DNA from 3 places in the Methylobacterium sp. E-016 genome. Region 1 is predicted to be linked to each of the others. Evidence: riboswitches for the same ligand, from Rfam matches in the RefSeq annotation. Region 1 holds a riboswitch; each other region holds the start of a gene.
What was found. A riboswitch is a leader RNA that binds a small molecule or an ion and turns the genes downstream of it on or off. The one in region 1 is predicted to bind cobalamin.

Region 1 (7,787 bases):
GGGTCTGCAGCCCGGTGTTGTTGCCGGGCAGGCCCGCCGAGGTCACGAACAGGTTGCTCGCCGCCGGCGTGGTGTAGCCGGTGGCGACGCGGCCGCGGAACGCCCATTCGGCGCCCGGGCGGTAGACCAGCGCCAGTTCCGGGGCGACGTTGAGGAAGGTGCGGTTCGCGTCCGCGATCGTCGTGGTCGCGCCCGCGGCCGCGTAGGCGTAGGCGAGGCTGCGCCCGGTGATCGACGTGGTCTCGGCGCCGATGCCGACGACGCCCGTCCACTGCTCGGAGAGCGCGACCTCGGTGCGGGCGCGGCCGCCGAGGTTCGACTGCACCGTTTCCTGGTCGCCGATCAGCGCGCCCAGCCGCGGGCCGCCGTAGGGCGCGCGGTTGTAGGTCGAGATCCGGTTGTCGATGGTGCTGTAGGCCAAAGCCACGTAGCCGACCGCCGGCAGGCCGAACAGGTCGTAGCGCCGGGTGAGGTCGGTGAGAAAGTTCCAGGACGGGTACGAGCCCCGTGACGCGGTCGCGTAGAACGGCTGGTTGAAATTGCGCTCGTCGAAGCCGAGTTGCGTGCGCCAGGTGGTCTGGGCGTCGATGTCGTGCTCGTAGCGCGCCGCCACGATCGTGCGCCGGTCCTTGCGCTCGAAGCCGGCCTCCTCGGCGGTGACGCCGACCCTTCGGCCGTAGGCGCCGTTGACGAAGAGGTTGGTGAGCGAGCAGCCCGCCGCCGCGGTCGCCGCCGCCGCGCAGCCGCGCTGATAGGGGTTGGTGCGGAACTCGGCCAGCGACGACCGGGCGGCGAGGTCCGCGTGCAGGTCGTTGTTGATCACCTTGAGGGTGAAGCGGTTGTCCGGCGTCGGGGTGTAGCTCGCCAGCAGGTCGATGGTCTGCGTGTCGTAGGACGAATGGTCCTGGTAGCCGTTGGCGCGCACGTCGCTGGAGAACAGGCTGATCTCGAGCGGGCCGCTGACGCCGCCGACCGTGAAGGAGGTGCTGAGATAGCCGAAGCTGCCGGCATCGGTGCCGATCTCGTAGCCGTCGATCTCGCGGCCGGTGCGGGTGCGGAAGGCCAGCGCGCCGCCCGTGGCGTAGTTGCCGAACAGGGCCGATTGCGGCCCGCGGAACACGTCGATGCGGGAATAGGCCCGCGGGTCGGAGAGGTCGAAGCGCGCGGCGCCGTCGGGCTGGGTCAGGACGAAGCCGTCCTCCAGCACCACCGTGTTCTTGATCACGCCGGTGGAGCGGGCGTTGTTGCCGCGGATCGAGATGATCACGTCGCGCCCGCCGTTGCCCTGGCGCACGGTGACGCCGGGGCTGTTGGCGGGCACCGCGCCGAGGCTCGTCGCCGGCCGGTTCTCGATCGTGTCGCGCCGCCCGATCCCGGTCACGACCTGCCCGACCGGATGCTCGATGACGCTGGGCGCCGAGCCCTGCGGCGCGGCGACGCCGAAGGGAATGCCGGCCGCCGGTGCCGGCCCGTCGCGCTCGCCGACCACCGAGAGCTCGGAGAGCGTGACGCTCTCCTGTGCCTGTGCCTGCGCCTGTGCCTGCGCCTGCGCGACGGCGAGCGGGCTGGCGGACAGGAGGAGGAGGCCGGCGCGCAGCCGGAGCTTGGGCAGGAAGGGCATCGGGCGGGCTCGTCTGATCGGGAGGCAGGCGGGATCGGCCCGCCGGAAGAGGTTCGCGATTCGATCAGAGCAGGGTCGGCGGTGCCCTCGGCCGGCCGGCGATCCGGGGGCGATGCGGGGTGCGGGCGGGCGGCGGGGTCGGCCAGGCGACGGGCGACCAGCGCAGGACCCGCGCCGCCGGCTGCGGTGCGGCGACGACCGGCGCGGCGAGCCCCACGGCGCAGAGCGGGCAGGCGTGGCAGCCGGGAACGAGCGGAGCCGGCTCCCCCGCGGCGTCGGCTGCGCCGGCATGGCCGCAGATCGCCGACAGGCCGAGCGACGCGGCGTCGGGCGCCATCCGCAGGGCGGCGAGCGGCACGATCGACTGCGCCCAGATCGCCAGCAGGATCAGCGCGGTGCCGAGGGCGCCGACGCGCTTCGCCCGACCCGTCACAGGACGGCCTGGATCTGCCGGAGGGCGAGCCCGTGCCCGGCCGCGAGATCGAGCGGGCCGACGAAGCCGCCGTTCCGGTCCATCAGGTAGACCATCAGCGTGTGCTCCAGGGTGTAGTCGCCCCCCGGCAGCGGGACCTTCTTGGAGAAGACGCGGTAGGACCGCGCCACCCGGTCGATCTCCTCGCGGGTCCCGGTCAGCCCCGTGATCGAATCGCTGAACGAGCCCATGTAGTCGCGCAGCACCGCGGCGTCGTCGCGCTCGGGATCGAGGGTGATGTAGTAGGCGCCGATGTCGCCGCCGGCCTTGTGCAGGTCGTCGATCAGGTTGGAGAGGTCGGCCAGCGTCGTCGGGCAGACGTTCGGGCAGCGGGTGAACCCGAAGAACACCAGGAAGGGCCGGCCGGCCAGCGTCGCCGAATCGAGGATCCCGCCCTTGGACGATTGCAGCCGGAACGGGCCGCCGACCACCGACATCGCCGGCTTGGCGGGCCCGCGCGGCAGCATCGCCACGACGCCCCCGGCGATGCCGAGGATGCCGACGAGCACCGCCGCGAGGATGCCGTAGCCCGCCCGGCGCTGGGCCGGCGTGACGGGCGGCGGATCAATGGGCATGATCGTGGCCGCCGGCCGCCCCTTGCGCGCCCTCGGGGGCCTTCGCGCCGATCGCCTCGACCGCGAACTCGACCGGGACGGTCCCCGCCTTCTCGAACCGCAGCGTGCCCTTGACGCGCTCGCCCTTCTTCAGGGGCGCCGTCAGGTCGACGAACATCATGTGGTAGCCGCCGGGCGCGAGCGTCACCGTGGCGCCGGGGGCGATGACCAGGCCGCCCGGGACCGGAGCCATCTTCATCACGGTGCCGTCCATCGTCATCGAATGGATCTCGACGTGGTCCGCCCCGGTCACCGTGGCGCCGAGCAGCGTGTCCGGCGCGGTGCCGGTGTTGGTGACGCTGAGGTAGCCGCCGCCGACCTTGGCGCCGTTCGGGGTCGCCCGCGTCCAGGGATGGGCGATCGCGAGCGCGCCGGCCTTGTACTCGTGGGCGCCGGCCGGGACCGCGAGCAGCGCGAGGGCGACGAGGGAGCCGGTCGCGCGGCGACGGAACAGCTTGGACATGGCAACTCTCCTGAAGGGGGCGGTGTCGGTCGCGGCCGCGGGCGGCCGGGCGGTTGGGGGACGGCGTCCCGGGCATGCCGGCTCGCGCGATCGCGAGGGGCCGAGCGACGGCGATGCGGCAGGCTGCATCGGTCGATGCGGGCCGAGGCCTTCCCGGAGCACGGCTTTCAGCGCGCAACCGTGAGGCAGGGCGCGACGCCGCGTTCCGGCTGGGCGGCGGCCGGGCGGTGGATCAGGCGGCGGGTGGGGCGCGTGCGCCGGCGCCGATGCCCGGCGGAGCGCGGGCGGCGGCGGCGAGGACGGGACGCCACGGAACGTCGACGGCCGGGGGAGCGGACCGGGCGACCGCGACGGCCGCCGGAACCGGCACGTCCGCCATCGGCATCGCCTGCGCGGCCGTGCAGCATGCCAGGTGGTCGCCGTGATGGGGCGCGTCGGCCGGGCCCTGCCCGTCCGCGCCGGATTCCTGCAGGCAGAGCGCGTGCGCCGGGTCGAGGGTGCGCACGCCCGTCATCCCGCCGAGGACGGCCTGCAGGGCGAGCGCGTAGAGCGCGGTCACGGCGATGACCGCGCGGCAGACCCGCCAATCTGGCCGCCACATGCGCATGCCCCACGCCTAGGGCGCCGGCCGCCGCCCCGTCAATGCGGCAGAACCGTGCGAGGCCGTTTTCGCCGGGCCTGCCGCTCGGATCGAGGGCCGCCGCTCAGAACCGCCCGGCCAGCGTCAGCCGCACGGCGGTGGGCTCGACCGGGTGGAAGTGCCGGTCGGCGACGCCGTCGGCCGGTTCGCCCGGCAGGCGCGAGACGTAGTAGTAGGTGATCTGGTCCGACTTGGCGTTGGTCAGGTTCAGCACGTCGAGCGACAGGCTGAGGCCGTTGTCGAAATTGTAGCCGACGCGGCCGTTGAGCAGCGCCGTCGGCTTCGAGCGCACGGAATTGTCCTCGATCAGCGGGCGCGGGCCGAAGTAGCGCAGCCGCATCGCGCCGAACCAGCCGAGGCCCTCGCCGAAGGTGAACCCGGCCGACGCGATCGTGGTCGGCGCCTCGGGGATGCGGTTGCCGACCGGGTCGACGTCGGAGAAGCGGGTATTGGTGACGGTGAGGTCCCCCTCCAGCCTCAGCCACGGCGTCACCGCGTAGCGGTTGGTCCACTCGATGCCGAAGCGGCGGCTCGGCCGGCTCGGCTCCGTCGTGCCGGTGTCGCCCTGGAACAGGTTCTCCGACGCGAAATCGAGGCGGAACAGGGCCAATGCCGTCTCCAGCCCGGCGATCGAGCGGTTGCGGATGCCGACCTCGTAGCCGGTCGAGGGCACGAGGAAGGGCGAGCGCGCGATGTTGAACAGGGGGCTCGCCGGGTCGACCGTCGCGGTCACGCCGCGCACGTCGTTCGAGTGGAAGCCGCCGCCGTAGTTCACGTAGAGCTCGGTGTCGAACCACGGCCCCAGCACCAGCCCGAGCTTCGGGTTGGCGATGCCGTCCCGTGCCTTGCCGGAATTGGCCGCCGTGTCGGAGACCACGTCGCCGTAGTAGGCGTCGGCCCGGAAGCCGACGCTGGTGCGCAGCCAGTCGGTCCAGCGCACGCGGTTGTCGACGTAGAACGCCCCGCTCGCCTCCAGCACCCGGTCGTCGAGGACGCCCGTGCGGAACTGGCGGTTCGCGGTGTTGAACAGCCCGACGCGGATCGCGTCGGTGCGGGTCTGCACCCCGATCTCGTTCTCCATCGGATGCCCGAACAGGTCGCCCTGGAAGACGTGGCTCACCTCGCCGCCGCCGAGGATGCGCTGGTCGAGCTGGTGGAACTGGTCTCCGTTGACCGGATCGTTGAGGAAGTAGGTGAAGTCGTTGAACAGGTTGAGCTGCGAGCGGATGACGTAGGCCGAGGCCCGCGTGACGCCGGTGTCGTCGGTCATGCTCCAGCGGCCCGAGAGCGAGAACCGGCTGCTGTCGCCGCCGTCGGTCGGGTTCAGGGTGCCGAAGCGGCCGATGATCCCCTCCGACACCGCGCGCGACGCGATCTGGTTGGTCGCGGTCCAGCGGCTGGCATAGGCCATGCCGGTGACCGAGAACCCGTCGAGCGCCGTGCCCTGGCTGTAGCGCACCACGCCGTTCACCTTGCGCAGCGCGTCCGGCACGTCCCACGGGCCGTCGTAGACCTGCGCCTCGCCCGCCACGAGCAGGTTGCCCTGGCCGAGGGGGGCCGAGGCGATGGTCAGCGCCCGCGCGTAGCCGAAGCTGCCGAACGAGGTCAGCGCGACGTTCTTGGCGACGGTGTCGAGGTAGTCGATCCGTACCGAGCCGGCCGAGGCGAAGTCGCCGTCGCGGACGAAGTACGGCCCCTTGTGGAACGCCACCGCGCCGACGAGCTCGGGGATCAGGAAGTTGATGTCGGCGTAGCCCTGGCCGTGCGCGTGCGTGCGCATGTTCACCGGCATCCCGTCGACCTCGATCGCGATGTCGGTGCCGTGGTCGAGGTTGAAGCCGCGCAGGAAGAACTGGTTGGCCTTGCCCTCCCCCGAATGCTGGGTGACGATCAGGCCGGGCACGGATTCGAGCACCTCGCCCGGCCGCGTGATCGGGCGGCTGTTGATCTCGGCGCCGGAAACGATGCCGGCGCTCGCCGCATCCACCGTCCGAAGCGCCCCGCCGGCGCCGATGGTGCCGCCGACGTAGCCGGCGCTCGCCGCAGCCCCGGCGGCGGGCCTGGGATCGTCGGCCGTCACGGAGATCTCGGCGAGGTTCGCCTCGGCCTCCCCGGCGGCGGGGCGCGCCAGCGCGGCCGGGCCCGAGAGGGCGGCGGCGCAGGCGAGAGCGAGCAGGGTTGGCGTTCGGAAGACGGGCGGGGACTGGGACGCGGACACGGGACCTCGGGCGACGCGGACGTGGCACGTCACCGCGAACGAGGCCGATCCACCGCTCCGTCCGTCGGACGGCCGGGGGCTTCGACACCCGCCGGAACACCCCGCCCGACGCGCTTCGCGTGTGACCACGACTGACGGCAGGTCTCCTGGCTCGCGGGTCATCGCCCGCCACCGTCTTCCCGGATGCGGCGCATCCAGTGACGTCCAGTGGTGGAAGGCTCGCCGCTTACAGTTGCGGGGGCAGCCGCGGCTTCGGGCAAGGCCTCGTCGGGCCCTCCCCTCACCGCGTTCCCTTTTGATCCTCGATGAGGAACCGTCGCGTGCAGGTTGCGTCGGGCGGCGCCGGCCCGTCAATCCGGCTTTCGGACGCCGTCGCCGGGTGTGGCCGATCGGTGACGGCGTCAGCGGCTCGCGGCGAAGCGGGCCGGGCCGTCGCCGCGGCCGGTCACCACGACGAGGCGGCGGATCTCGCCGCGCAGGAACGCCTGCAGGAAGCGGTCGTAGTTGCGGAAGGACACGCAGCCGTTCGAGGCGCCGCTCGGCCCGAGCATGTAGGTGTGGGCCAGCAGCCCGTCGCGGCCGTGGATCGCGGCGGCGCCGCCCACCGGGTTGAGGCGGATCGCCCGCACGCCGTGGAACAAAGCCTCGCGCTCGGTGAGGTCGTAGGTGCCCGGCGGGGTCGAGCCGCGCATGCGCAGGTGCACGAAGTCGGGATGGTCCATGCTGGCGCCGAGGCCGGAATGGGCTTCCAGCACCTCGCCGTTCGGCAGGCGGACGGTGCGGGCGGTGATGTCGTAGATCGCCGTGCCGGCGCCCGCGTCGGGGCTGGGGAACAGGCGGCCGCGCGACCGCTCCAGCCCGGGGCTCTCGAGGGCGGCGTAGGCCAAAGCCGGGCCCGGGTCCTTCCGCGCGGCGAACAGCTCCTCGAAGAACGACGGCGTCTCGGCGGTGGGCGCCGGCACCGCCTCGGGCACCCGGCGCGGGGCGCGGCGCAGGGCGAGGCGCTGCGGCACGGGGACGGCGATCAGGTCCGCCGGGCGGGCGACCGGCAGCGGCACGATCTGGGCCTGCCGCACGACCTCGGTGTCCCGCAGGACCTGGGTAACCCGCAGGACCTGCGTGTCCCGTAAGACCCGGCTTGCCCGCAGGGCCCGCACCTGCTCCACGACCTGGGCCTGCCGGCCGGTCTCCGCCGGGGGCGCGGCCTCCGTCGAACGCGGCTCGGCGGCCGCGAGCGTCGCGACCGGCGGGGCGAAACGCGGCTCCGGCGGGGTGAGCGCGGCGCCGAGGGGCGCGCCCTGACGGTCCGCGCCGGCCTCCGGGCCCAGCATCGGCCGGGGATCGAACAGGGCCGCGAGGGCGGTCGACCCGGTGCTGCGGGCCTGGAGCCTCGCGACCTGCGGCACCGGCTCGGTCCCGCCGCCCGGCGGCACGCCCTCGAGGGTGACGAGGCAGAGCAGGGCGGCGAGCGTGTTGCGAAGGATCGGGTGGCGGCGTGCCCGCCGGCGGCGGGCGGGACGCGTGAGGCCGCAGGAGGAGCGCGGGTGATGAGGCATGCGGACTCGACTCGAAGGCGACCCGGTGCCCGCAGCCGCGCAGCGTCCGGCCCGCGCCCGCGACGGATCGGCGGGCGGCGGGCCGGCCGATGGGGTCGGCCGTGCGGGGATCGAGAGAACTGCGACTGATCCGTATTGGGCGCGCGTTTGGTTAATCCGCCCCTAAGCCGCCGGCCGACGCGTGCGGATCGCGCGCGAAAACC
Region 2 (7,787 bases), on a different contig from region 1:
CCCGCCGGGATTGGCGTCGTGGCGGCATGGTTCCGACCGCTGCGCAGGAGCTTGGGCAGCACATGCGTATGCGGACCTTCAGGACTGGTACCGCCGGGGCCAGGGATCGGGGCATAGACCTCGACGCGCCCGACCCGCGCCAGGAACACCCGGTGCGGGCTCATGGCGACGAGATGCGGCCCGATGGGGTTAGCATGGTCAAACAGGGGCATGCCGACGCCGGCCCGCAGCCGCTCGACGGCCTCCGGATCGCGCACCCGCACGCAGGCATCCACGGCGAGCAGGCCGAGGCCGAGGTCGAACAGGATGCCGTCGCGATCCTCGACCCGGGCGGCGTTCCGGTCGGGCCCGAGTTCCGTCACCACGGTCCTGCGGTTCATCGTGCATGTCGCTTCCGGCAGGCAGAGGGCGACCGCGTGGTTCCAGCCCGAGGCGACCGCGGTCTCAAAGGCGATTGGCCTCAGGTCGGAACTCGGGGTCAGGGCGATGGCGCCGCGAGCGGTCGCAAGTCCCAGGCGCTCGTCCGGCAGCGCCACGACGGGTTCGTCGGGATCGCGCATGAACTCAGCGATGGCACCGAAGCTGCCAAGGCTCCAGGCCGTGGTTGGATCGGCCAGTGCACCGCGCAGAAGGGCGACGGTGGCATCAGGGCTGTTTGGGGAAGGCTGCATCGATCTCCTCCGTATGGGGCCCCGAACGGTTCCAGGGCAGGATGTAGGGGGTGCCGTCCGGTCCAGCCCCACGGCAAACCGTGACGCCGAAGACGTCCGAAAGTAGCCGGTCGGTCAACGCAACGTCCGGGTGTCCATCGGCGGCGACACGTCCCTCGCCCAGGACCACGATCCGGTCGCAGAACCGGGCCGCGAGGGAGAGGTCGTGCAGGACGGCCACGACGCCGGTGCCGGCCAGGGCCACGCTCCGCAACAGCGTCATGGCGTCGAGCTGGTGGGCAGGGTCGAGGGCGGTGATCGGTTCGTCGGCCAACAACCAATCCGCTTCGACGGCGAGCGCTCGCGCCAGCAACACGCGCATCCGCTCGCCGGTGGACAGGGTCGGTTCGGTCCGCTCGGCGAAGCGCGCAACATCGGTCCGTGTCATCGCTCGGTTTATTGCGGCGTAATCGGTGCCATCGAGGCCACCGAACGCGCGTCGATGCGGCAGCCTGCCGAGGGCGACGAGGTCACGCACCTGCATCGGCCAACCGGCCCCCGTGCCCTGGAAAAGGACCGCGATGCGCTTGGCGCGCGCGTCGCGGGAGATGCCCTTGAGCGCCATACCGTCGAGATTTACGCGGCCCTTGGTCGGGGCGACCAAGCCCGCGAGGGTGCGCAGGAGGGTGGTCTTGCCAGCGCCGTTCGGACCGACCAGACCGACGAGGGTCCCGCGTTCCAGGGACAGGGTGATATCCGACAGGATGGCACGCCCGCCGAGGCGGACATCGAGGGCTGCGGTCGCGAGGCTCATGCGCCGCGCCCTCGCTCACGCAGGAGGAGCACGATCAGGAACGGTGCCCCAACGAGCGCAGTCACCACACCGAGCTTGAGTTCCGGGCGCGTCGCCAGGAGACGAACGCCCAAGTCCGCGGCAAGCACCAGAGCGGCCCCGGCGAGGCCGCTCGGCCATAGGCTGGCGCCGGGACGCGCGCCTACCAGTGGTCGCACGAGGTGGGGCACCACGAGGCCGACGAAGCCGATGGCGCCGCTGACGGCGACGCCACTGCCAATGGCCAGCGCCGCGCCCGTGACGAGGCGCAGACGGACTGAGACCAGATGGAAGCCGAGGCTCGAAGCTGTGTCCTCGCCCAGCGTCAGGGCATCCAGCGCGCGGCCGGTGGACAGCATCAGGCCCCAGCCGACCGCCATCAACGGGAGGCATAGCCAGACATGGTCCATGCTGCGGTCCGCGAGCGACCCCATCAGCCAGAACACGATCTCCAGGGCCGCGTAGGGGTTGGGCGATAGGTTGAGCGCCAGCGCCGTCATGGCGCCGGCGAGGCTCGACAGGGCGACGCCGGCGAGGATCAATCCCAGGGTGGTGCCGCCTCTGGCGGCGACAAGGTTCAGGGCGAGCGCCGCCACGGCGGCGCCGGCGATCCCGCCGAGCGGGAGGGCTAGGCTAAGCGAGGCTGCGAAGCCGCCATAGAACACCACCACGGCCCCGAGGGCCGCCGCGGAGGAGATGCCGAGGATGCCGGGATCGGCGAGCGGGTTGCGCAGGTAGCCCTGCATCGCCGCCCCGGTCAGCCCAAGGCTGAAGCCGACAAGGCTGCCGAGCAAGGCACGAGGTAGGCGCAGTTCCCAGAGCACCAGCGCCGGGAGGGTCGCCCGTCCGGCGATGAGGTCGCCAGCCGCCGCCGGGACGTCGAAAGGGGCATACCCGACCGCGATGGACGCGACCGTCAGGACGAGCACAAGCAGGCCGAGTATCGAGACGACCGCGCGGGGTCCGACGACCGCCCGGTCGACCCGCATGGGAGGCGGGAGGGGAGCGTTCATCGTGCCGCCCGTTGGTGTGCCGCCGCAGCGAGCAAGGCCACGACCTCGGCGACCTGCGGACCTGGACAGGTCCAGAGCCGGTTCGGAATTGAGACGGTACGCCCCTGCCGACGTAGCGCGTCGAGGACGGGATGGTGCAGCAGGGCATCGGCCAGCGACGGCGCGCCGGGCTCCCCCTCGTCGAGGACGATGAGGTCGGCGTCGGCGAAGGCCGCCGCTTCCAGCGGGACCTGGCCGAAGCGGTCGCGACCGAGTTCTGCCGCAACGTTGACGAGGCCGGCGGCGCGGATGATCGCATCGCCAAGGCTGCCGGGTGCGACAGTGAAGGCATTCGGGCGCATGACGAGTGCCCGCAACGGTTTTGCCGCCGGCACCACCTGCGCCAGCCGCGCGTCGAGGTCCGCGACCATCGCCTCGCCGCGCGCCGGGTGCCCGAGGGCCGCGGCGACGGTCCGGATCTGGGCCCGCACCCCCTCGAAGTCGTTGGGTACGCCGAGTTCGAGAAGGGGGAAGCCGACGCGCTTGAGCAGGCCGACCGTGGTCCGCGTCGTGAAGGCTCCGGCCACGACGAGGTCGGGCCGCAGCGCGACGATCTCCTCCGACAGGCCACGGGTCACCGCGATGCCGGTGGCCTCCCGCGCGACGGAGGAGCCGCGCGGGTCATGGGCGAGGTAGGTCACGGCGGTGACCTGGTCGCGGTCGGCGAGCCGCAGGACCAGCTCGTCGGCGCAGAGGTTCATCGAGACGACGTGGACCGGATGCACCGGCTCGTCTGCCGCCCACCCCATACCTGACAGACCAAGCCAGACCGCAATCGCTAGCGCAGCCAGCGTCCATCGCATCGACATCGCAATCCTCAGAACGTCGTCACGCGGACGCCGCCGTACACGGCGAGGCCTGGCCCGAGGAAGCCGGTGGGGTTCTCGTAGCGGCGGTCGAACAGGTTATCGATCCGGCCGAACACACTCACCGTCTCGTTCACGTCGTAGTTGACCGCGAGGTTGACCAGGGTGAAGCCCGGGTTCTTCAGCCTCTGGATCGAGAAGTCTCGGTTTCCGTCTACGAAGTGGCCAAGCACGATCACCGTCCCGCTGAAGCTCAGGCCGGGGATCGGCGTCCACTGAGCGGTGGCGCTGCCCTTGTGGCGGGGCCGGCGCAGGAGCTCTTGGTTGGTAATCTCATTCTTGGTCACGGTGTTGGTGTAGTCGACCCGGCCCGAGAGCGTGTCGGTGAACCGGATCGCAACGAAGGCCTCGGCCCCGTAGGATTCGGCTCGCCCGACGTTCTCGTTCGAGGTGAAGCTGGCGTTGGTGTTGATCAGGTTCTTGAAGTCGTTGGCGTAATAGGTCGCGCCGACGAGAACGCGCTCGCCGAGCGGCTGTTCGAAGCCGGCATCGTAGCCGAGGCTCTCTTCCGGCTTGAGGTTGGGGTTGGCGAAGAAGTTGAACGCCGGGAAGCTCTGGAACAGCTGGCTCAGGGTCGGCGCCTTGAAGCCGGTGCCGACGCTGCCTTTGATCCGCGTGTCGGTGAACGGCAGGATGTAGCTCGGGGCGACGCGGAACGTGGTGGCCGGTCCGAAGGCGTCGTTCTCGTCGTGGCGAACGTTGGCGACGAAAGAGGCACGGTCGAACGGCATCAGCTGTATCTCGCCGTAGCCGGCGGTATTGCCGTTCCTGGCCCGCAGGTTGCCGGAACCGAACGGGTTCGGATCAGTAGTCGACAGGCTCTCGTCGTCACGCTGCGCGCCGAACAGAACGAGGTTGCCGGGCGAGAGCTGGTAGTCGCCGCGGTACTCGTACCGCGTGCGCTCGCCGAGGCCGGCGGTCGGGAGCGGGTTGAACGGGTCGTACGCGTTCTGGACCTGGCGGTTGTAGAGGTTCGAGTAGTTGATCGCGAAGACGTTGTGGAAACCGGCGAACGGCGTCCACTCGGCCTCGTTGCGGGTGAAGACTTGCTGCACGTCCGCCTGGCTGCGCAGGCCGCCCAACGTCACCGGGAAGGTGCCATAGTCGTCGCCGCTGAAGAGCAGCTTCGAGTTGATGAACCGCGTGATCGAGTTGATTCGGAACGTGTCGGTGAACTGGTAGCCGAACTTCGCCGAGACGGTCTCGTTGTCGTAGTAGTTCGGGCGGGTCGTCGTTCCTGGGGCGACGAGGTTGGGCGGCGTCACAGGCGTTGCGGCAGCCCGGAGATGCTGGATCGACACCGAGTAGTCGAAGCCGTTTTCCGACCCGCTGATCCGGCCGCTCTGGTTGAACGTCCCGAACGAGCCGCCCTCGATCCGCGCGGTTGCCCTGGCCGGTCCTTCGCCACGCTTCGTCGTGAAGGAGATCGCGCCGCCGATGGCGTCGCTGCCGTAGAGGCCGCTCTGGGGACCCCTGAGCACCTCGATGCGGGAGAGGTCGTCGGTCAGGAGCTGCCCGAAGTCGAAGGAGCCATTCGGGTTCGACGGGTCGGTCGCGTCGATGCCGTCGATGAGCACCTTCACGTGGTTCGAGTTCGAGCCGCGGATGAATACCGAGGTCTGACCGCCCGGGCCGCCGGTCTGCACGACGTTGAGGCCCGGCACCTGCTGGAGGGCGTCCGGGACGGTGCGGCGCTGCTGGGCCTCCAGAGTGGCGGCGGTGAGCACGGTGACGCTCGATCCGACCTGGTCGACGGGCGTCGGCACGCCGGTGGCGGAGACGGAAAGCTCGGAGAGCGTGACGGCCGCCTCTGCCCCGCGCGGGACGTCGGCGAAGGGGGCGGCGGTCTGCTGCGCGAGGGCGGCACCGGGAAGGGAGGCGTAGGCGAGCGCGAGCGTGCGCAGGCACGCGGTTCGGGAGGGGAAGGACACGGGACAAGCCTCGGGCGACGTCTGTGGCACGTCACCGCGAACGAAGCCTGGGCGCTTGCCTGTCGTGAGGACAGCCGAACGCCTCGACACCCATCAGGACACCCCGCCCGATGCGTTTCGCGTGTGACCACGACTGACGGCAGGTCTCCTGGCTCGCGGGTCACCGCCCTCTCATCGTCTTCCCAGGCCCGAAGACCCAGTGACGTGTTGATGATGGGCTCGCCGCTTACAGTTGCGGGGGCAGCCGCGGCTTCGGGGAGGCCCTTTCGGACCTCATCCTGACCGCGTTCCCTTTTGATCCTCCGGGGAGGAACCGTCGGTGACAAGGAGCGCGATCAAAGCGTCCGCCGTCAATGGCACGCAAAGGCTTTCCGACGATGTGTGCCTGGAAGGTTACAGGTCAGCACTCACGAAGGTTTGCTTCGGTGCTATGCAGCGTCCGCTTTTCAAAAATTTGGGCTGAAAGCAGACCGTCGCATAATCACCCCGAGCGTCCGTTCCGCATCCGACCCAACCCGGACGCTCAACAACGCCGTCGCATTTTCCCAAACCTGCCGTTCGAACCCGTGGCAAACGATTGACCGAGGCTGGCACCCCGTACACCGTCTGGCACTCGACGAGTTGTGAGAACCACGAGCGCGTGCCGAATGAACATCGTTGATGCGCATATCGCGGCTTGGCGTCGTTCGCCCTTTGCCGAGTGGGTGACGGGAGAGGCGTGGGATGTCATCCCTGACTTGGCTGGCATGGTCGCGAGATTTCTGAAGACCCTCGACGCCGATTACGAGATCGAGGGCGATATCGCCGTCCATCGCTCCACCAAGGTCGAGCCCGGTGCCGTGATAAAAGGCCCCCTGATCGTTGGTCCAAACTGTCTTATTGCGATGGGAAGCTTGATTAGGGGTGGATGCTGGCTCGAAAGCGACTGCATCGTAGGACCCGGAGCCGAACTCAAGACGACCATCATGTTTCAAGGGGCGAAGCTCGCTCATTTCAACTTCGTCGGCGACAGCGTTCTTGGCCGGGATGTCAATCTTGAAGCGGGCTCGATCATTGCGAACTATCGGAACGAGTTGGCCGATCCCCGCCTTCGTATCAGCTATAACAGCAAGACGCTGGAGGCGGACACGCTGAAGTTCGGCGCGCTTGTCGGTGACGGATGCCGCATCGGCGCGAATGCGGTCGTTGCACCCGGCGCCATCCTTGCTCCCGGAACGGTGGTCTCCCGCCTCGGATTGATCGATCAGCGCCCAACTTCCTGATCGTCCTGAAAGCGGGCCGGGGGATATCCACCCCAAGCCGCCATTCGGCTACCGACCCAAGCCAGCCGCTCGGACTGCCGGCGGCGTTTCTCTAAAGCAGCCGTTCGACAGCATCGCAGCAACTTTGGGTTGGGTGGGAAACAGCTTGACTATTCATTGGCGGTCGGTTGGCTCGCGCCGTCCTCCCGTTGGTCGATAGCGGAGCAGTTCATGTCACTCAAAGAGCGGCTTCGCGGCCTCAAGTCCCTTGCCGGTCCCTTCCCGCCGTTCGATGCTGGCGCTACCCCGGATGACCCACGCGGTCTTTTCGAGACATGGCTCTACGATGCTATCAATCGGGGCATACCCGAAGCCCATGCCATGACGCTCTCGACTATCGATGAGCAGGGGTACCCTGATGCCCGCGTCTTAATTCTTAAGAACGTGGATGCCGATGGGTGGCACTTCGCCAGCACGAAGCTCAGTCCCAAGGGCCGCCAGATCGCCGCCCAGCCCCGCGCCGCCCTGACATTCTACTGGCAACCGCTGGGTAGGCAGGTCCGCCTGCGAGGTCCGGTTATCGAAATGGATCGAGAGATCTGTGAGGCAGACTTCTTGGCCCGCCCAATTGGTTCGCGCGCGGGCGCTTTGCTCGCCCGGCAGAGCGACGTCCTCGTGAGTGACGCAGCATTGGATGCGGGCTTGGCCGAGCAGCGTCGTCGGATCGAAGCCGACCCATCCACCGTATCACCGACCTGGGCGGTCTACGCCGTCAAGCCGGATGAGGTCGAGTTCTGGCAGGCGGACGAGGAACGCAGACACACGCGTTTGCGATACCGGCGAGAGAACCACGGAGGCTGGACGCGCGAGCGACTGTGGCCGTGATAGTCCTAGGGGCAGGGTAAGGCCAGGCGACAGTCCGTTGTGGGGCCTGAGCGCGCGGGAAAGCGACGACCGCTCTGATACCTTTTTCGCCCCGAAGCAACCTGGTGGAAAGCTACCCCGAGCCATTCCGCATCCGACCCGACGCAGTCGCTCAGACCGCTGCCGCCTCCTCAAGAAAAGTTGCGGGCGGCCAACGAGGCCTGAGCACTTTTCCGGGGTGCGGCTCGTGGTCGATTGTGCAAAATCGATCTCGCCGGTTTTACCGGTGGCGCCCATGCCAGTGTCTCTTTAGCCCCTCGATCCGCTGGCGTGGGCGTCTGCAACTCAAGG
Region 3 (7,787 bases), on a different contig from region 1:
TCGACCGACATCGGGTGGCGCAGGCGCGACAGCTTGGCCAGGCGCAGCGACGGGAAGCCCGGGCCGCAGGCCGCGTGGGCATTGGCGACGCCGAGCAGGTCGGAATCCGTAAACGACAGGAACACGACGTCGCCGGGCTGTTGCCCGAGATCGACCGCCGCCTCGCCGTCGTCGAGGCTCACCGTATCGATGCGGATCAGGTGCATGCGATGGTCAGCCTGCGGAGCCGCCCGGCTCGCCGGGGACGAGGCGGGGCCGGCTCGGAAACGCGACGCCGTCGTAGATCTCGGCCGCGGGCATGGCGATCCCGAACGCCAAGAGCGGGACCGTCGCGTCGAGCCCGAGAAGACGGGTCTCAGCCCAATGCCGGTCCGGATCACGCGTCCAGAGGCGGAGTTCCGCCGCATTGGGTTCCACCAGCAGGATATGCTCCAGGTCGGCCATCGTGCGGTACTCGCCGAGCTTCTCGAACGCATCGAAGTCGCGCGTGCTCGGCGACAGCACCTCGACGACCAGCCGCGGCTGCGCCGCCTTCAGCGCGTTCGGATCGCGGGATCCGCAATCGATCCCGATATCGGGGCGGCGGATCTGGCCGGGCAGCGTTTCGACGCTGCCGTCCCCGGTGAACGGACGGCATCCGCTTCCGCGTAGGGCCGTGCGCAACCATGCGAGGATGTTCACGACGATGTCGTCGTGAACGTTGCGCGCCCCGGCCATCATCCGCACCGGCACGCCGCCGACGAGCTCGTACCGCTCCGCTTGGGCTTCCTGCCAGGCGAAGAACGCATCGATGCTCATTGGCTCAAGTCGGCGGTCCAGCATCCCGGAATCTGCGGTGATCGTGAAAACGCGCAGTGTAGCCTGTGCGGCGGACAACCCCTAGCCGGCGAGCGCTTCGGCGACCGCGCCCTGGTCGAAGCCCTTCAGGCCGATCACCACCAGCGTGCCGTCGCGGGGCTCGGCCGCCGTCCAGGGACGGTCGAAATGATGGGTGATGCGGCGGCCGACGCCCTGCACCACGAGGCGCATCGGCTTGCCCTCGACGGCGCAGAAGCCCTTGATGCGCAGGACGCCCTCGGTCTCGGCCGCCTTCTCGACGCGGGCGGCGAGGTCGGCGGCGGTGATCGCCGTGCGGACCGGGAGCGCCACGGTCTCGAAGTCGTCGTGGTCGTGATCCTCGCCCGCGCCGTGATGCGAGGGGCGCGCGTCGAGGTCGTCCTCGGCGGCGGCCTGGAGGCCGAGCAGCACCCGCGGGTCGATCTTGCCGTGGGCTGTCTCGACCACCTTCACCGCGCGGGGAAGCTGGCGCTCCACCTCGGCCCGCACATGCGCGAGGCCGGCGGCGTCGAGGAGGTCGGCCTTATTGAGCACGACGAGGTCGGCGCAGAGGAGCTGGTCCTCGAACACCTCCTCGAGCGGGTTGTCGTGGTCCACCGCCGTATCGGCGGCGCGCTGGTTGGCCAGAGCCTCGGGGTCCTCGGCGAAGGCGCCCGAGGCGACCGCCGGCCCGTCCACGACCGCGACGACGCCGTCGACGGTCACCCGCGAGCGGATCGCCGGCCACTGGAACGCCTGGACCAGGGGCTTGGGCAGGGCGAGGCCGGACGTCTCGATCAGGATGTGCTCGGGCGGGTTCGGGCGATCGAGAAGAGCCGTCATCGCCGGCACGAAGTCGTCCGCGACGGTGCAGCAGATGCAGCCGTTGGGAAGCTCGACGATCGAATCCTCGGTGCAGCCCTCGATGCCGCAGGCGGCGAGGAACGACTTGTCGAAGCCGATGTCGCCGAACTCGTTGACGAGGATCGCGAGCCGGCGCCCGCCGGCATTCTCGACCACGTGGCGCACCAGCGTCGTCTTGCCCGCCCCGAGGAAGCCGGTGACGATGGTGCAGGGGATCTTCTGGACGATGCTCATGGGGATCTCGCCGATGGCTCAGGCCGCGCGCGGCGGAAACGGGGGGATGCGGGCGACGACGCCCTTGCGGAATTCCTGCGGCCTCTGCTTCCACGGCACGATCCCGTCGGGCGTGCCGGCGTAGAGGCCGACGCCGTCGAGAATGATGCGTGCGGAATCCGCCGGGTCGAGGTCGCCGTAGACGTAGGTCCAGCGATCCTCCGCCGCCACGGCGACGGTGCAGGGCCGCTTGCAGACCGACAGGCACTCGACCGCTTCGATCGTCACGCCGTCGGGGGCGGGAAGCGCACGCAACGCGTCGAAGAGGCGGGCGCCCGCGCGCGGGCCGTCCGGCGCATCGCTCTCCATCCGGCAGGTGGTGCAGACGTAGAGGATCGTGTCAGCCACGGGCGCCTGCCGCGGCCTTCGGGCCGAAGGTCTGCCAGGCGCGCCCGAAGGCCAAGCCGATCACCGCCCAGAACACGAAGGCGATGGCGAGCGAGCGCGCGGCGAACTGCGCGGCGAGGCCGGCGGGAAGCTCGGACGGCGTCGCCGCCACCTCCGGCGCACCGGCCAGATGCGGAGCGACGATGAGCACGATTCCGCCGAGGATGGTGATCGGCACCCGGCGGATCGCGATGAGATAGATCCCCATCGCGGTGGCCGACGCCGTCATCACCCACCAGACCTGGCGGGCGGCCAGCGGGGCCGCCTCGCTGCCGGGCAGCTCGGGCGGCAGGCCCAGAGCCGGCGCGAGCGCCACTGCGAGGAAGCCGGCGACCGCGAAGGCGAGCCCGCGCTCGGGCGACGGCTCGCCGCCGGTGGCCAGCATCACCGCGCCGAGGAGCAGGGCGTAGCCGATCCCGCCGACGAGGGTCGCGAGCCCGGTGAACAGCATGCGCGGCAGGCCGGCGGCCGGCTGCCATTCCGGCTCGGCCTTGGTGTCGTGGTCGTGCCCGGCATGGGCGAGCACGATCGGCAGGCGCCCGGCCAGCGGGGCCGCCGAGGCGGCGGCGCCGGGAGCGGCCTGGGTCTCGTAGCGCTCGGCGGCGATGATCAGCGGCGAGGTGAGCGCGAGCTCGAGCCCCGTCACGAGGACGGCCGCGAGGAAGCCGGCGGCGAGCGCCGCCGACAGGAGCCGGATGAGCATGGGAACGCCTGGGTTCAGGCGGTCAATGGCAGGGGAAGTTCTGCGTGTGCCGGAAGTCGTGCGCCGCGTTGTGCAGCGCCGAGGCCGGCGAGAAGCCGGCGAGGAACACGAGCCCGAGGCCGAGCATGGCGGCGGCGACGATGGCGACGAAGCCCTCGTTCGCGCGGGTGCCGGTCTGGGTGAGGGTCTGGGTGGTCATGTCGACAACATCTCCGGCCGCCCCGCCGGCGGCGTTCGAGAAAGCGCGGGGGACGGCAGGTCTCCTGGCTCGCGGATCGCAGCGCCTGCCGCCTTCCCGAAACATCGGTGGCCGAGGGCAGGAGCTGAGGGCTCCCACGGCGATCCGGGCTTCGATCCGCAACGCAGTCCCATCTTGGACAGGTCGGTTCAACGAAGCCCGGATCGCCGTGGGGACCCTGGCCGCTTACAGTTGCGGGGGCAGCCGCGGCATCGGGTTTCCCCTCACCGCATTCCCTTTTCACCCCGTCTCCGGGGCACCGTCGCGTCCAGCCATAGCCTGTCCGGTCTCCCCGCACAACGGAGGCTTTGACGGGCGCACAGGGGTTGGGGCATGGGTTCCAGCCATGCAGCAGGCCGCGCCTCGGACGACCCTCGTGCTCGGCGGTGCGCGCTCGGGCAAGAGCGCCTACGCCGAGAGGTTGATCGAGGCGGTGCCGGGCCCGTGGCTCTACCTTGCCACGGCACGGGCCTGGGACGACGAGATGCGCGCGCGCATCGCCCTCCACAGGGCGCGGCGCTCCGGCGACTGGATCACCCGGGACGTGCCGACCGCTCTGGCCGCCGCGATCGCGGAGGCGCCGGGGCCGGTGCTGGTCGATTGCCTGACCTTGTGGCTGACGAACCTGCTGCTTGCCGATGCCGACCTCGACGCCGAGACGGCGGCGCTCCGCAGTGCCTGCGGGGAAGCGCGCGGGCCGCTCGTCCTCGTGTCGAACGAGGTCGGCCTCGGGATCGTGCCCGACAACGCGCTCGCCCGCCGCTTCCGCGATGCGGCCGGACGCCTCCACCAGAGCCTCGCGGCCGAGTGCGACCGCATCGTCCTGACGGTCGCCGGGCTGCCGCTCGTCATCAAACCGCAGGGAACGCCATGACCGACGACGCCGAACGCCATCGCGAGAAGATGGAGAAGCGCAAGGCGGTGCAGGACGCCGAGGTCGCGGCCAAGACGATCGAGAAGGGCCTGCTCATCGTCAACACCGGACCCGGCAAGGGCAAGACCACGGCGGCGCTGGGCCTGGCGCTCCGCATGCTGGGCCGCGGACACCGGGTCGGCGTGGTGCAGTTCATCAAGGGCGCCTGGGACACCGGCGAGGCGCATGCGCTGAGGACCTTCGGCGACCGGGTCGCGTGGCACGCGATGGGCGAAGGCTTCACCTGGGAGACGCAGGACAAGGCCCGCGACATTGCCGCCTGCCTCAACGCCTGGAACCGGGCGACCGACCTGATGGCCGACCCAAGCCTCCGTCTCCTGATCCTCGACGAGCTCAACATCGCGCTGCGCTACGACTACCTCGATCTCGACGCGGTGGTGGCCACCCTGAAAAGCCGTCGCCCGGACCTGCACGTCGTCGTCACCGGCCGCAACGCCAAGCCGGCGCTGATCGAGGCCGCCGACCTCGTCACCGAGATGGGCAGCGTGAAGCACCACTTCGCGGCCGGCGTGAAGGCGCAGGAGGGGATCGAGTTTTGATGGAATGGTCCCTTCAGCCGTGACCCGAAGCCTAATGATCCAGGGCACCGGCTCGGACGTCGGCAAGTCGCTGATCGTCGCCGGGCTCGCGCGCGCCTTCACCCGACGCGGGCTTCGGGTGCGCCCGTTCAAGCCGCAGAACATGTCGAACAACGCCGCCGTCACAGCGGATGGCGGCGAGATCGGGCGGGCGCAGGCGCTGCAGGCGCGGGCGGCCGGCGTCGCGCCGTCGATCCACATGAACCCAGTGCTGCTCAAGCCCCAGACCGAGGTCGGCGCCCAGGTGGTGGTGCAGGGCCGCATGGTCGCGACGGTGAAGGCGCGCGACTACCAGGCGTGGAAACCGCGCCTGCTGGAGGCGGTGCTCGACAGCTTCAACCGCCTGAGGACGCAGGCCGACCTGATTCTCGTCGAGGGTGCGGGCTCGGCATCCGAGGTCAACCTGCGCGCCGGCGACATCGCCAACATGGGGTTCGCCCGCGCGACGGATACGCCGGTGGTGCTGCTCGGCGACATCGACCGCGGCGGGGTCATCGCCAGCCTCGTCGGCACCAAGGCGGTGATCGATCCCGACGACGCCGCGATGATCGTCGGCTTCCTGGTCAACCGCTTCCGCGGCGACCCGAGCCTGTTCTCCGACGGCATGGACCTGATCGCGCGCCACACCGGCTGGGCCAGCCTCGGCCTGATCCCGCACTTTCCCGAGGCGGCGCGCCTGCCGGCCGAGGACGTGCTCGGGCTCGTCGGGTCCGCCGGCCCGGCGGCGACGCGCATCGCGGTGCCGGTGTTTCCGCGGATCGCCAACTTCGACGACCTCGACCCGCTGCGGGCCGAGCCCGCGGTGGAGGTGGTGCTGGTCCGCCCGGGCGAGGCGATCCCGGGCGATGCCGCCCTGGTGCTGCTGCCGGGCTCGAAGACCACGATCGACGATCTCGAATTCGTCCGGGCGCAGGGCTGGGACGTGGACTTGCATGCGCATCTACGCCGCGGCGGCCGGGTGCTCGGCCTGTGCGGCGGATACCAGATGCTCGGGCGGACGCTGTCCGATCCGGACGGCATCGAGGGCGAGGCGCGGACCGTGCGGGGCCTCGGGCTGCTCGCCGTCGACACGGTGATGACGCCGTTGAAGCGGCTCGAAGCCGTCTCCGGCACCAGCCTGCCCGACGGCATGCCGTTCACCGGCTACGAGATGCATGTCGGCGACACCACCGGCGCCGACGCGGAACGGCCGCTGCTGCGCCTCGCCGACGGACGCGCCGACGGTGCGGTCTCCGCCGACGGCCTGGTGTCCGGCACCTACGTCCACGGCCTGTTCGCCGACGACCGCCAGCGTGCCGCATGGCTCGCCCGCCTCGGCGCACGATCCGACGGCGCCTCCTACGAGGCCGGCATCGAGCGGGTGCTCGATGCCCTTGCGGCGCATCTCGAGCAGCATGTCGACTGCGACCGGCTGCTGGCCCTGGCGCGATGAGGCGCACCGGGGATGAGGCGCACCGGGCATGACACCGAGGCGCGTCCTGTCCGCGAGCAGGCATCCCGGGCTGTCGGGGATCGCCGTGGGCCGATAGGCACGCGCCGCCGCGGAGCCTAGTCTCGTGCGAAAGCGCGGCCGGTCGCGATCGACCGCCGGGACGCGAGGAACGCCCGATGACGCCCACCGAGACCGCGGCCGACGACGCGCTCGCCCGACGCACGATCGCGACGGTGACCTGGCGGCTGATGCCCCTGCTCGGGGTGATGTACCTGATCGCCTATATCGACCGGCAGAACATTTCCTATGCCAAGTTGCAGATGGTCGGCGACCTCGGGCTGAGCGAGAGCGTCTTCGGGCTCGGGGCGTCGCTGTTCTTCCTCGGCTATTTCCTGTGCGAGGTCCCGGCCAACGTCATCCTGGAACGCGTCGGCGCGCGCCTGTGGTTCGCCCGGATCATGGCGACCTGGGGCCTGATCACGGTGCTGCTCGGCTTCACCCGGAACACGGCGATGTTCTACGGGCTGCGCTTCCTTCTCGGCGTCGCCGAAGCCGGGTTCTTCCCCGGCGTGCTGTTCGTGCTGACCCTGTGGTTCCCGCAGAAGCACCGCGCGGCGATGATCGGCTGGTTCATGATCGCGAGCGCGGTGGCCAACGCCGTCGGCGCGGCGATCGGAGGCGCGCAGCTCGACCTCGACGGCGCGCTCGGGCTCAAGGGCTGGCAGTGGGTGTTCGTCAGCACCGGCGTGCCGGCGCTGCTGCTGGCCGTGATCGTGCTGGTGGTCCTGCCGGACGGGCCGGAGAAGGCGCCCTGGCTCGATCGCGCCGGCCGCGACTGGCTCGGCCGGACGCTGCGGGAGGAGCGCGAGACCGGCGGCAAGGTCGAGCACGGCAACCCGTTCGCTGCGCTCCTCGACCGGCGCGTGTGGATGCTCGCCAGCGTCTACGTCGCGTTTCCGCTGGCCGCCTATGGCCTGAGCTACTGGCTGCCGACGGTGGTGCGCAGCTTCGGCGTTACCAACACCGTCAACGGCTTCATCAACGTCATCCCGTGGGTCGTCACCGGGCTGGCGCTGTGGTGGGTGCCGCGGCATTCCGCGCGCACGGGCGAGCAGACCTGGCACGTCGTCGGCCCGGGGCTCGTCGCCGCGTCGGCGCTGGCGCTGAGCGTGGTGGTGCCGGGCTCGATCCCGAAGTTCGCCTGCCTGTGCGTGGCGGCGGCCGGCATCTTCTCGGCCCAGCCGGTGTTCTGGTCGCTGCCGCCGACCTTCCTCAAGGGCGCGTCGGCCGCGGCCGGAATCGCGGCGATCAACTCGGTGGGCAATCTCGGCGGCTTCATCGCCCAGAACGCCGTGCCGATCATCCGCGACCGAAGCGGCAGCGACCTCGTGCCGATGATCTTCCTCTCGGCCTGCCTCGTGGTCGGCTCGTGCCTCGTCTTCGTCGTGCTCGGCGCCCTGCGGCGCGATGCCGGCCGCCGCGCCGCCGATCAGAGCATGGCGAGCCCGGTCGCGCCGGCGGCGAGCCCCCACAGCAGCACGCAGGCGGTTCGATAGAGGCGC

Region 2: linked by a shared signal. The riboswitch ahead of MKK68_RS03705 (TonB-dependent receptor plug domain-containing protein) and the one ahead of MKK68_RS22935 (TonB-dependent receptor) in region 1 are both predicted to bind cobalamin.
Region 3: linked by a shared signal. The riboswitch ahead of MKK68_RS16750 (CbtB-domain containing protein) and the one ahead of MKK68_RS22935 (TonB-dependent receptor) in region 1 are both predicted to bind cobalamin.

What each region holds. Positions count from the first base shown of each region.
Region 1 covers NZ_JAKSYF010000153.1:57,036-64,822, forward strand. The annotation lists gene MKK68_RS22910 (TonB-dependent receptor family protein) at 1-1,621, opposite strand, end outside; gene MKK68_RS22915 (DUF2946 family protein) at 1,686-2,054, opposite strand; gene MKK68_RS22920 (SCO family protein) at 2,051-2,668, opposite strand; gene MKK68_RS22925 (copper chaperone PCu(A)C) at 2,658-3,170, opposite strand; gene MKK68_RS22930 (hypothetical protein) at 3,403-3,771, opposite strand; gene MKK68_RS22935 (TonB-dependent receptor) at 3,875-6,028, opposite strand; cobalamin riboswitch at 6,147-6,361, opposite strand; gene MKK68_RS22940 (DUF2778 domain-containing protein) at 6,430-7,584, opposite strand.
Region 2 covers NZ_JAKSYF010000048.1:4,734-12,520, forward strand. The annotation lists gene MKK68_RS03685 (DUF6925 family protein) at 1-671, opposite strand, end outside; gene MKK68_RS03690 (ABC transporter ATP-binding protein) at 646-1,464, opposite strand; gene MKK68_RS03695 (FecCD family ABC transporter permease) at 1,461-2,471, opposite strand; gene MKK68_RS03700 (ABC transporter substrate-binding protein) at 2,492-3,283, opposite strand; gene MKK68_RS03705 (TonB-dependent receptor plug domain-containing protein) at 3,352-5,331, opposite strand; cobalamin riboswitch at 5,452-5,664, opposite strand; gene MKK68_RS03710 (LpxA family transferase) at 5,979-6,593, shown strand; gene MKK68_RS03715 (pyridoxal 5'-phosphate synthase) at 6,804-7,457, shown strand.
Region 3 covers NZ_JAKSYF010000126.1:4,340-12,126, reverse strand. The annotation lists gene cobN (cobaltochelatase subunit CobN) at 1-206, opposite strand, end outside; gene MKK68_RS16770 (Uma2 family endonuclease) at 214-876, opposite strand; gene cobW (cobalamin biosynthesis protein CobW) at 880-1,914, opposite strand; gene MKK68_RS16760 (DUF1636 family protein) at 1,933-2,301, opposite strand; gene MKK68_RS16755 (CbtA family protein) at 2,294-3,043, opposite strand; gene MKK68_RS16750 (CbtB-domain containing protein) at 3,066-3,242, opposite strand; cobalamin riboswitch at 3,279-3,560, opposite strand; gene cobU (bifunctional adenosylcobinamide kinase/adenosylcobinamide-phosphate guanylyltransferase) at 3,628-4,155, shown strand; gene cobO (cob(I)yrinic acid a,c-diamide adenosyltransferase) at 4,152-4,754, shown strand; gene MKK68_RS16735 (cobyric acid synthase) at 4,789-6,225, shown strand; gene MKK68_RS16730 (MFS transporter) at 6,402-7,781, shown strand; gene cbiB (adenosylcobinamide-phosphate synthase CbiB) at 7,715-7,787, opposite strand, start outside.